One region of the Pradoshia sp. Z4_20 genome, then DNA from elsewhere that is predicted to be linked to it. Evidence: riboswitches for the same ligand, from Rfam matches in the RefSeq annotation. Region 1 holds a riboswitch; each other region holds the start of a gene.

Region 1 (3,285 bases):
CGCTGTATTGATCACATGGGGCGATTGATTTTGGGGCACAGTAAAATAGAATAGTATTATTAAAAAAACGAATTTTAAAAGAGGCGTTAATAGCATCTGTAACAACGTTATCAATAGAGATTGAGCGGCAGAACCCCTTAGAATTCAGGGTTCTGCTTTTATTATATTCATTGTTTACTAGACAGGGAGCAGTTCAATACCGCAGTTGTTTAAGTGAATATTCCTAGCTTTCCAATACGTTCAATAGCTTCTATTAGCCGGTCTTCGTCTACTAATAAGCCGACACGAATGTAGCCTTCTCCGTATTCACCAAAGCCTTTTCCTGCTGCAACGGCTACATCTGCTTTTTCAAGCAAATAATCAGCAAAGCTCTCGCTCTTAAAACCGGCAGGGACAGGAAGCCAAGCAAAGAATGAACCAGTTGGGGCTTCGACTTTCCAGCCGATTTTATTGCAAGCGCCAATGAGGGAATTTCGTCGTCGTTCATAGCGTTCGATAAGCTCTTCTACGCAGGATTGCTCCCCTGTCAAGGCTGCGATTGCCGCTTTTTGTACAGCAGGGAAGAGGCTGACGTAAAGATGATCTTGAATGAGATTGAGTGCTTCGATGATAGCTGGGTTTCCGATAGCAAAGCCAACACGCCAGCCTGCCATATTGTAAGTTTTCGAGAGTGTGTACATTTCAATGCCGACTTCTTTTGCACCCTCCGTTTCAAGAAAACTGATAGGTTTTTGTCCATCAAAGCCAATAGCTCCATAGGCAAAATCATGAAGTACGGTAATGTTATTTTCTTTTGCAAATGATACTGTTTTTTCAAAAAAAGCATGATCTGCGGTAGCTCCGGTAGGATTATTTGGGTAGTTTAAATACATTAGCTTTGCATGGGTCCTTTGTTCTAAAGGGATGCTTTCATAATCCGGCAAAAATTGATTATCTTTTGTTAGTGGAAAAGTTTCATAGTTTACGTTTGCTAATACAGCTCCAGATAAATAGTCGGGATAGCCTGGGTCTGGCAAGAGCATTAGCTCTCCATCGTTGAGCAAGCACATTGGTAGCTCAACTAGTCCGGCCTTCGTTCCAAAAAGGATGGCAACTTCAGTTTTAGGGTCAACCTCGACGCCATATTGCTTGTGATAAAATTGTGCTGCCGCTTCTTTCAACTCTTCCAAACCCCGAAATGGAGAATATTTATGAGTTTGTGCATCTTCAGCCGCCACTTGCAGGGCTTTGACGATATGCGCAGGAGTAGGTTGATCAGGATTTCCTTGTCCGAGATTAATAATGTCTCTGCCTTCAGCTATAGCGCTGTTAACTTTTAGGACAAGTGTTGCAAAAAATTGGACTGGCAGTTTTTTTAAGCGTTCTGAATATGTCATATAATTCACCTTTACGAAGAGAATATAGTTTTGAATATTTAAATAATAGATAAAATTCTATAACCTTTATTTAGAAATGTCTATAGTGAGCTGAAAGAATTTGAATATAGCGGTAGTAAATGGTTATTAGATTTGCTGAGTCATAGATTATAGGGGAACGTTTGATGAAGTGGGTGTGGTAGCTTTTTCAGAAATGATTGTTTTTCGGAAAATGTGAAATGTGGAGACTATACATTAAATGAGCTTGTTTGGCAGATGAAAATAGTGAGCGATGAAAGTGTTATTCAGTCGGCTTGCGAAAATGTAGAGTTTTACATTATCGTCAGTTCAGCCCTACGAAGAAGAATGGGGAGTTTTTTAATCCGATGTATGTGGATTGGAATATTTTATTGAAATTGCAATGATGAAAGCGGTTCAACAGTTTACGTCAAAAAGGTTTTTGTTGACAGACTATTCTGAAGTCTGTAATATCATAAACAAATCAAATAAAGCTATAGCTTATCGAGAGCGACCGAGGGACTAGGCCCTATGACGTCCGGCAACCCCCTTAATAGGGAAGGTGCCAATTCCTGCAGAATGTATTACATTCTGAAAGATAAGTCGAGATAGATGTATTTCGATGCCCCTTTCAGATGAGAGGGGCATTTTTGTTTCAAAAAATGTGTAGAGATAGAGGTTGGCATATGATAAAAATTCAGAATGTTAATAAGATTTACAAAACTAAAAGCGGTATAGTAAATGGAGTTGACAACGTTTCCTTAACAATTAAAAAAGGCGAGATATTCGGGATTGTCGGGTACTCAGGAGCAGGTAAAAGCTCGCTGCTACGCTGTATTAATTTGTTGGAGCGTCCAACATCGGGAAATATCACAGTTGATGGAATTGATCTGGCTAAGTTGAGAAGCAAGCAATTGCGTCATGCACGCTTAAAAATCGGGATGATTTTTCAGCACTTTTATCTTATTAGCCAGAAAACAGTTTTTGAAAATATAGCTTTTTCTTTAAAGGCAGCAAAAGTGCCGCAGACTCAAATACAAGACCGAGTAGAAGAACTGTTGAAAATGGTCGGATTAGCTGAAAAGCGTGAAGTGTATCCTTCGCAGCTAAGTGGGGGACAGAAGCAGCGTGTAGCGATTGCAAGGGCGTTGGCGAATAACCCGACAGTACTCCTTTGTGATGAGGCGACTTCAGCACTAGATCCGACGACAACGAAATCAATATTGAATTTGTTGAAAAAAATCAATAAGGAGCTCAATATTACGATTGTGTTGATTACACATGAGATGAATGTAGTAAAGGAAATTTGTAATCGAATGGCGATTATGCAGGATGGCAAGGTCATTGAGGAAGGCTCGGTGTATGATATTTTTGCTAAACCCCATGCCGATCTTACGAAGGAATTCATTAACAGTGTTGTTTCGTTCGATATACCTGACGCTATTTACCAAAGTTGCAAGGGTCCGATTGTCAAGGTGACGTTTAGGGGAACGGTTGCCGGTGAGGGAGTCATATCGGATACGCTTCAGCAATTTAATGTAAAAGGCAATTTTCTTCATGGCTCAATTGAATATATTCAGGAATTGCCTTTAGGTATTTTTATCATGGAGCTTCGCGGACAGAAGGAAGAGATTAATAAAGCGATATCTTATATAGAAAGTCGAGAGGCAGAAGTGGAGGTGTTCCAACATGGGCTTTGATTTCAACCACTTTATAGAGCTTATTCCTGAAATTAACACAGCATTTTTGCAGACGATTTACATGATTTCCATTTCTTTAGCTGTCGCAATCGTGATTGGTTTACCAGTTGGAATTCTATTATATGTGACAGAAAAGGGTTTATTTTGGGAAAACAAAACGGTTCAGAGGATATTAGGATTTGTCGTCAATTTGGTCCGATCAATACCATTTA
Region 2 (3,285 bases), on a different contig from region 1:
TTTGAAGTGCTGTTTTGTATAGCTTTAAGGCTTCATTTGGCGTTGACCCATATGCTGTTATTTCAGGATTGGCAGCAGATACAATGAAATAATTTTGTAGGAATCCATTTGAATCCAGGACTCCTGTTAACCAACTGGCTTCACCGTAAAAATTATAGATGATGGGCATTTCTCCTTCCCATTTCTTTTCTATAAACTTCTTCTCGATAATTTGCAGGGCACCCTGTGAATCCATGTAGGATTCCTCCATATTACCTGTATAATAGACAGCTTTACCTGTCCTGGAATTTGTGAGCGCATAGCCGAGCATAGAATCGACGCCTTCTTTAGGACTCGTGAAATCAGTGAAATAATACATATCTCCATTTTCATCAAAGATCGGACTTACATTCGCTTCGGTACCCTCATCAGAAGGCAGTTTAACATCTGATTTTCCAAATAGGCTGTTCCAATAGCCATGAATATAATTTCCGAAGTAGCTGTTTTGTGTACTGACGACTTCTGGTGCAACGGCACCATCAATAAATTCGGGCGCTTCAGAAAGGGAATAAGAGTTGGACTTCCCAGTTTTGGCATCCATCACCACAACACCTTTTACCTTAAAGCCATTTCTGGCAGAGACAAAATCACCATAAGAGCGAATATAAAATGGCGCGCCATTATCATCTACTTCAAGCTGTGAATCCCCATAGAATATGTAGGATGGATACTGTAGACGAATACGGCGCTCTGTTTCTTTATTGAAGAATGCAGAAGGAGTGTAGATCATTTCTGCATCAACAAATTTTGGGTTGGCTGATGAATCTGTAGCACTCAATATAAAGTAACCAGGAGTTTCTTTCCCTTTCAGCCATTTGAAGAATCCTGAAAATTCGACTGGAGCAATATAAACATACTCACCATCTACTTTTTGGATTTGTAAATTCCCTAATTCGTAGTAGCTCGTATTTGGTACCTGGCCAAATGCTTTTTTCATTTTATTGCGCGCGTATTGAGGAGGCACGCTGGCCGGCTTTTTATTTTCATCAAATGTTTGAATTTCTTCTTTGATGTCCATTTTAGCTATAGTATACTTTTCATCGGCATTGAACAGAAATGCCGTTAAAAAATAGAGACCGACAAGCAAACTACCTGCAAATAAAATACCCTTAATGGTTCTCTCCATACCCGTAGCAAGCATTGAACCCAGCAAGGTTAGTATGATGACAAAAATCCAAAGAGAAGAGATAGTTTGATCCAATAGGGTGAAGTAATAAAATAAAAATGCTCCAATCGTGATTAATGCAGCTAAGCTGACAAAAACAAGCAGTTTTGTTTTCCCCTTCATATGGATACGTAATTTTTCATTATTTTTGAATGGCACAAGAATAAGTGCCGATATAATCCCAATGATAATGGAATAGATGAAGATATTTCCCACAAAGTACCCCTCCTTATTTTTTCTATAATTTACCTTAATATCCTATACGAATAACTGGCCAAAATGATTCATGAATTGGAAATATTCATGAATTTTAGTTGCTGTAACTTGATTTAGGATATTCTTTATTATAAATCAAAAATATTTTAAATATTATAAATTATTATTGACATTGCTAAACAAGATAGGATATAGTTGGAAACATCAAATTTAATTGAATAGCAAGCGATTCTTATCGAGAGAAGTGGAGGGATTTGGCCCTATGATACTTCGGCAGCGGATTTTTACTATGGTAAAAATACTGTGCTAATTCCAACAAACATCTGTTTGAGAGATAAGAGGAAGCTTTAAGCGAACATATTTCTACTTGTCTTTTTATGTATATGTTCATACAAAGCCTCTTCTGTCTAATGACAGAAGGGGCTTTTTGCATTTCGAATTTTTTAGGCCTGGAGGAGAGAACATGATTGAGTTTCGAAACATAAAAAAGTCATATCAAGCAAATGGTCAAAGCGTAGATGCTCTGAGAGGCGTTCATTTAACGGTTGAAAAAGGGGATATTTTTGGAGTGGTAGGATACAGCGGGGCCGGGAAAAGTACACTTTTGCGTTTAGTTAATATGCTTGAACGGCCTACTGAGGGGGAGGTCCTTGTGAATGGTAAATCGTTTGCCAGTCTCAAAGCAAAGGAATTAAGGGCAGAGAAAAAGAAAATCGGGATGATCTTTCAACATTTCAATTTACTTCAATCTAAGACGGTATTTGATAATGTAGCGATTCCATTGATACTATCCGGCGTTCGTAAAGAAACGATTCAAAATAGAGTTCGAGAATTACTGGAGTTCGTGGGGTTATCAGCTAAGGGTCGAAGTTACCCGGATGAATTGTCAGGGGGACAGAAGCAGAGGGTTGGAATTGCGAGAGCTCTGGCCACGAATCCATCTATCCTGCTATGTGACGAAGCTACATCGGCATTGGATCCGCAGACGACCAGGGATGTTTTAGAGCTATTGAAAAAAATAAACCGAGAATACAATATAACAATTTTGCTTATTACACATGAAATGTCGGTGATTAAAGAGATATGCAATAAGGTCGCTGTCATGGAAAATGGGAGGGTTGTTGAGCAGGGTCCTGTTCTTGATATTTTTTCCAAGCCAACCACTGAGGTTGCCAAGCGGTTTGTTAGAACAGTCATTCACGACGAGATTCCGCAGAGCTTTTTGAAATCCTTAAAGGAGAATAAACCAGCAGTTTGGAAACTTAATTTTTTGGGATCTTCGTCTGGCAAGCATCTACTTTCAACAGTGGCGAAAAGTTTTGATGTCCATTTAAGTGTTCTTTCTGCCAATATTTCTGAAATACAGGAAACCCCTTTTGGGAATTTAATCGTTGAGGTCATCGGTGAAACAGAAGAAATAAAGAAGGCGATCCAATACATAGAGAGTGAGGATGTGCTCTTGCAGGAGGTTAAGCTATCATGAATGAACAGTTTTTAGGAATGGAAATTACACTTGAACAGTTACTGATTGGATTCAGTGACACACTCTATATGGTTTTCTTCTCCTTACTATTCGCGGCCGTGATTGGATTGCCTTTAGGGATTTTACTCGTCATAACGAGAAAGGGTCACATTCTGGAGAATAAGTGGGTGTTTAATATATTGAACCCAATCATTAATATTTTACGCTCGGTTCCCTTCATTATTTTATTGGTGGCTTTGATTCCATTTACACGATTGGTTGTTGGATCGGCGATTGGAACGAATGCCGCCATTGTACCGCTTGTATTTTATGCAGGTCCTTATATTGCCAGATTGGTTGAAAATTCATTATTGGAAGTTGATAAGGGAATTATTGAAGCAGC
Region 3 (3,285 bases), on a different contig from region 1:
AATCCAATAGCGTTCATTTTCATACGTTAAGGGCTGATGTCCACATTCAATATCAATGATGCTTAGTCTTCTGAAACCAAGCTGGATATGTTCATCTATATAATACCCCTCGTCATCCGGCCCTCTATGCGTAATCAAGTCATTCATACTTTTAATTAGTTCTGAATCCTGATTCGCTTGTTGGTGATCATGCATACATCCTACAAATCCACACATTATTATTCACTCACTACCTTTACTTTCGACTGTTTTTCATTTAAAAATATCAAAGAATTAGATTTTAGATATGAGCTAGGGTCCCGACAAAATACGATCCATTATACCCGATTTCATAGTTTCCTAATATTACCATATTTAGACAAAAAAAGAAAGAGGGTTTATCCCTCTTTCTTGAAATGTTTATGCTGTTTATCTTAGATGTTAGCTTCCGTACGCAGTACTTCTACTTTATCAGTTTTCTCCCAAGGAAGATCTAAATCATTACGTCCAAAATGTCCGTAAGCTGCTGTTTGTTTATAAATCGGACGTCTTAAATCAAGCATTTTTATGATTCCTGCAGGGCGCAGATCAAAGTTAGCACGTACTAATTCAATTAATTTTTCCTCTTCAATTTTACCTGTACCGAACGTATCAATGGATATAGATACTGGCTGAGCTACACCAATCGCGTAAGCCAGCTGAACTTCTGCTTTATCTGCAAGACCTGCTGCTACAATATTTTTAGCTACATATCTGGCTGCATAGGCAGCAGAACGGTCTACTTTTGTAGCATCTTTACCAGAGAATGCTCCACCACCGTGACGTGCGTATCCACCATACGTGTCAACAATGATTTTACGGCCAGTCAAGCCTGCATCCCCTTGTGGACCTCCAATAACAAAACGGCCCGTTGGGTTAATAAAATATTTAGTTTGTTCATCAATAAGGTGAGCAGGAACAACCGGTTTAATTACTTGTTCTTTTAAGTCTTTCTTAATTTGATCCAGTGTTGTTTCCGCGTCATGCTGAGTAGAGATTACGATGGTATCAATTCTTACCGGATTTTTATTTTCATCATATTCCACTGTGACTTGTGTTTTTCCATCAGGGCGCAAGTATGGAAGAACTTCTTGTTTACGAACCTCAGCCAGCTTTCTAGATAATTGGTGAGCAAGAGAAATAGGAAGAGGCATTAATTCTTCTGTTTCGTTGCAGGCAAAACCGAACATTAGACCCTGATCTCCCGCCCCAATTGCTTCAATCTCTTCATCTGACATCGTGCCTTCTCTTGATTCCAAAGCTTGGTCTACACCTTGGGCGATATCTGCAGATTGTTCATCAATAGAGGTTAAGACAGCGCATGTTTCTGCATCGAAACCATATTTTGCACGTGTATAACCAATCCCTTTGATTGTGTCACGTACAATTTTTGGAATATCCACATACGTAGAAGTAGTGATTTCTCCCGCTACTAAAACTAATCCAGTGGTAACAGATGTTTCGCAGGCTACCCTTGCATTTGGATCCTTTGCTAATATTTCATCCAAAATGGCATCAGAAACCTGATCGCAAATTTTATCCGGATGACCTTCTGTTACAGATTCTGATGTAAACAAATGTCTCTTATTAGACATGTATATTTCCTCCTTCAGTTTCCCTGTTTATGGCTACTCATTATCTTTAATTATCTCCTGATTATACGAAAAAAGACCTTTCCCCTTTATAAAGAAAAGAGGAAAGGTCTGAGTCTCAGAAATCTGCCTTTCACTCTCATCGTTCAAGGCATTATAACCTTGCATCAAGTTAGCACCTTTGCGTGATTTCCATTATAAGGAATCAAACTGCAGGTTGCCCCGGCTTCATAGAGCTCGTCTCTCCACCGAGTCTTGATAAGAGTATCCATATCAAATGTATATATTATCTTATCCATCATTTTCTGTCAATAAATAAACAGGAATATATTGTTAAGATAAAACTTTAGCTTCATCCTTTTTCTAAAAGAAGTACAGTCAGAACTTAAAATTCGCATTTCAATTATGATATTGATATAATTAATTTACGAATATTCAAATAAATATACTTTATTATTTATCCATCAATATTGACTAATATCCCTATTCTTTCACCAATGAAAACAATAATAATTATTCTTATATACTATATTAAACCATATTTTTGAAAATTAACACAATTAGTATGGATAAATCGATTAAATGTGTTATACTATTTTCCATATAATATGCTTACCAAAATTCTGGAAAAGGATGATACCTTATGAACAGTGTAGGAGTTTCCAATGAATTGAAACAATTACTTACTCATGATAATATTCACATTCAGCTTTCAGTGCCACAATTAGTTGAAAAAGTATTAACCAGAAAAGAGGGCATCCTCACATCTACTGGAGCGATTAAAGCCGAAACAGGTAAATATACCGGCAGATCTCCAAAGGATAAATATATTGTAGAGGAAGCTGCCACTAAAGATAAAATAGCCTGGGGAAGCGTCAATCAAGCAATATCTGAAGACGCATTCTCTAAATTATATGATAAAGTTATCGATTACCTCGAAAAACGAGATGAATTATTTGTATTTAATGGGTTTGCTGGGGCTGCAACAGACTACCGCCTTCCTATACAAGTAATCAATGAATATGCCTGGCACAATTTATTTGTACATCAGCTGTTTATCCGCCCCACTAAAGAAGAGCTTGAAAATCATTCTCCTGAGTTTACTATTATCTCAGCACCAGGTTTTAAAGCAAACCCTCTCGTGGACGGTACACAATCTGAGACGTTTATCATCATTTCTTTTGAGAAAAAAGTCGTCTTAATTGGAGGCACCGAGTATGCAGGTGAAATGAAAAAATCCATTTTCTCAATCATGAATTACCTGTTGCCTGAGAAAAATGTGTTCTCTATGCATTGTTCAGCAAATGTAGGTTTCGAGGGAGATGTAGCTCTTTTCTTTGGCCTATCCGGCACTGGAAAGACTACTTTATCAGCCGATCCAAATCGCCGCCTTATAGGTGATGACGAACATGGCTGGTCTCCTGATGGTGTATTTAATATTGAAGGCGGCTGTTACGCAAAATGCATCAATCTCACACAGGAAAAAGAGCCTCAAATTTTTAATGCCATACGCTTTGGTTCTGTACTAGAGAATGTGGTTGTAGATGAAGATACGAGAATTGCTGACTATGATAATGGAATGTTAACTGAAAATACCCGGGCAGCTTACCCTATCGAAGCCATGCAGAACATCGTCACACCTAGTATAGCGGGCCATCCCAATACAATCATCTTT

What was found. Region 1 has a riboswitch for S-adenosylmethionine ahead of AC4BHP_RS10680 (methionine ABC transporter ATP-binding protein). Riboswitches for the same ligand answer to the same signal wherever they lie in the genome.
Region 2: another riboswitch for S-adenosylmethionine. It lies ahead of AC4BHP_RS14170 (methionine ABC transporter ATP-binding protein); the one in region 1 lies ahead of AC4BHP_RS10680 (methionine ABC transporter ATP-binding protein).
Region 3: another riboswitch for S-adenosylmethionine. It lies ahead of metK (methionine adenosyltransferase); the one in region 1 lies ahead of AC4BHP_RS10680 (methionine ABC transporter ATP-binding protein).

What each region holds. Positions count from the first base shown of each region.
Region 1 covers NZ_JBZAJD010000003.1:115,890-119,174, reverse strand. The annotation lists gene AC4BHP_RS10685 (pyridoxal phosphate-dependent aminotransferase) at 210-1,376, opposite strand; SAM riboswitch class I at 1,872-1,978, shown strand; gene AC4BHP_RS10680 (methionine ABC transporter ATP-binding protein) at 2,060-3,073, shown strand; gene AC4BHP_RS10675 (methionine ABC transporter permease) at 3,063-3,285, shown strand, end outside.
Region 2 covers NZ_JBZAJD010000006.1:120,308-123,592, reverse strand. The annotation lists gene AC4BHP_RS14175 (YrzE family protein) at 1-1,420, opposite strand, end outside; SAM riboswitch class I at 1,650-1,761, shown strand; gene AC4BHP_RS14170 (methionine ABC transporter ATP-binding protein) at 1,884-2,903, shown strand; gene AC4BHP_RS14165 (methionine ABC transporter permease) at 2,921-3,285, shown strand, end outside.
Region 3 covers NZ_JBZAJD010000009.1:26,632-29,916, reverse strand. The annotation lists gene asnB (asparagine synthase (glutamine-hydrolyzing)) at 1-216, opposite strand, end outside; gene metK (methionine adenosyltransferase) at 414-1,613, opposite strand; SAM riboswitch class I at 1,747-1,875, opposite strand; gene pckA (phosphoenolpyruvate carboxykinase (ATP)) at 2,254-3,285, shown strand, end outside.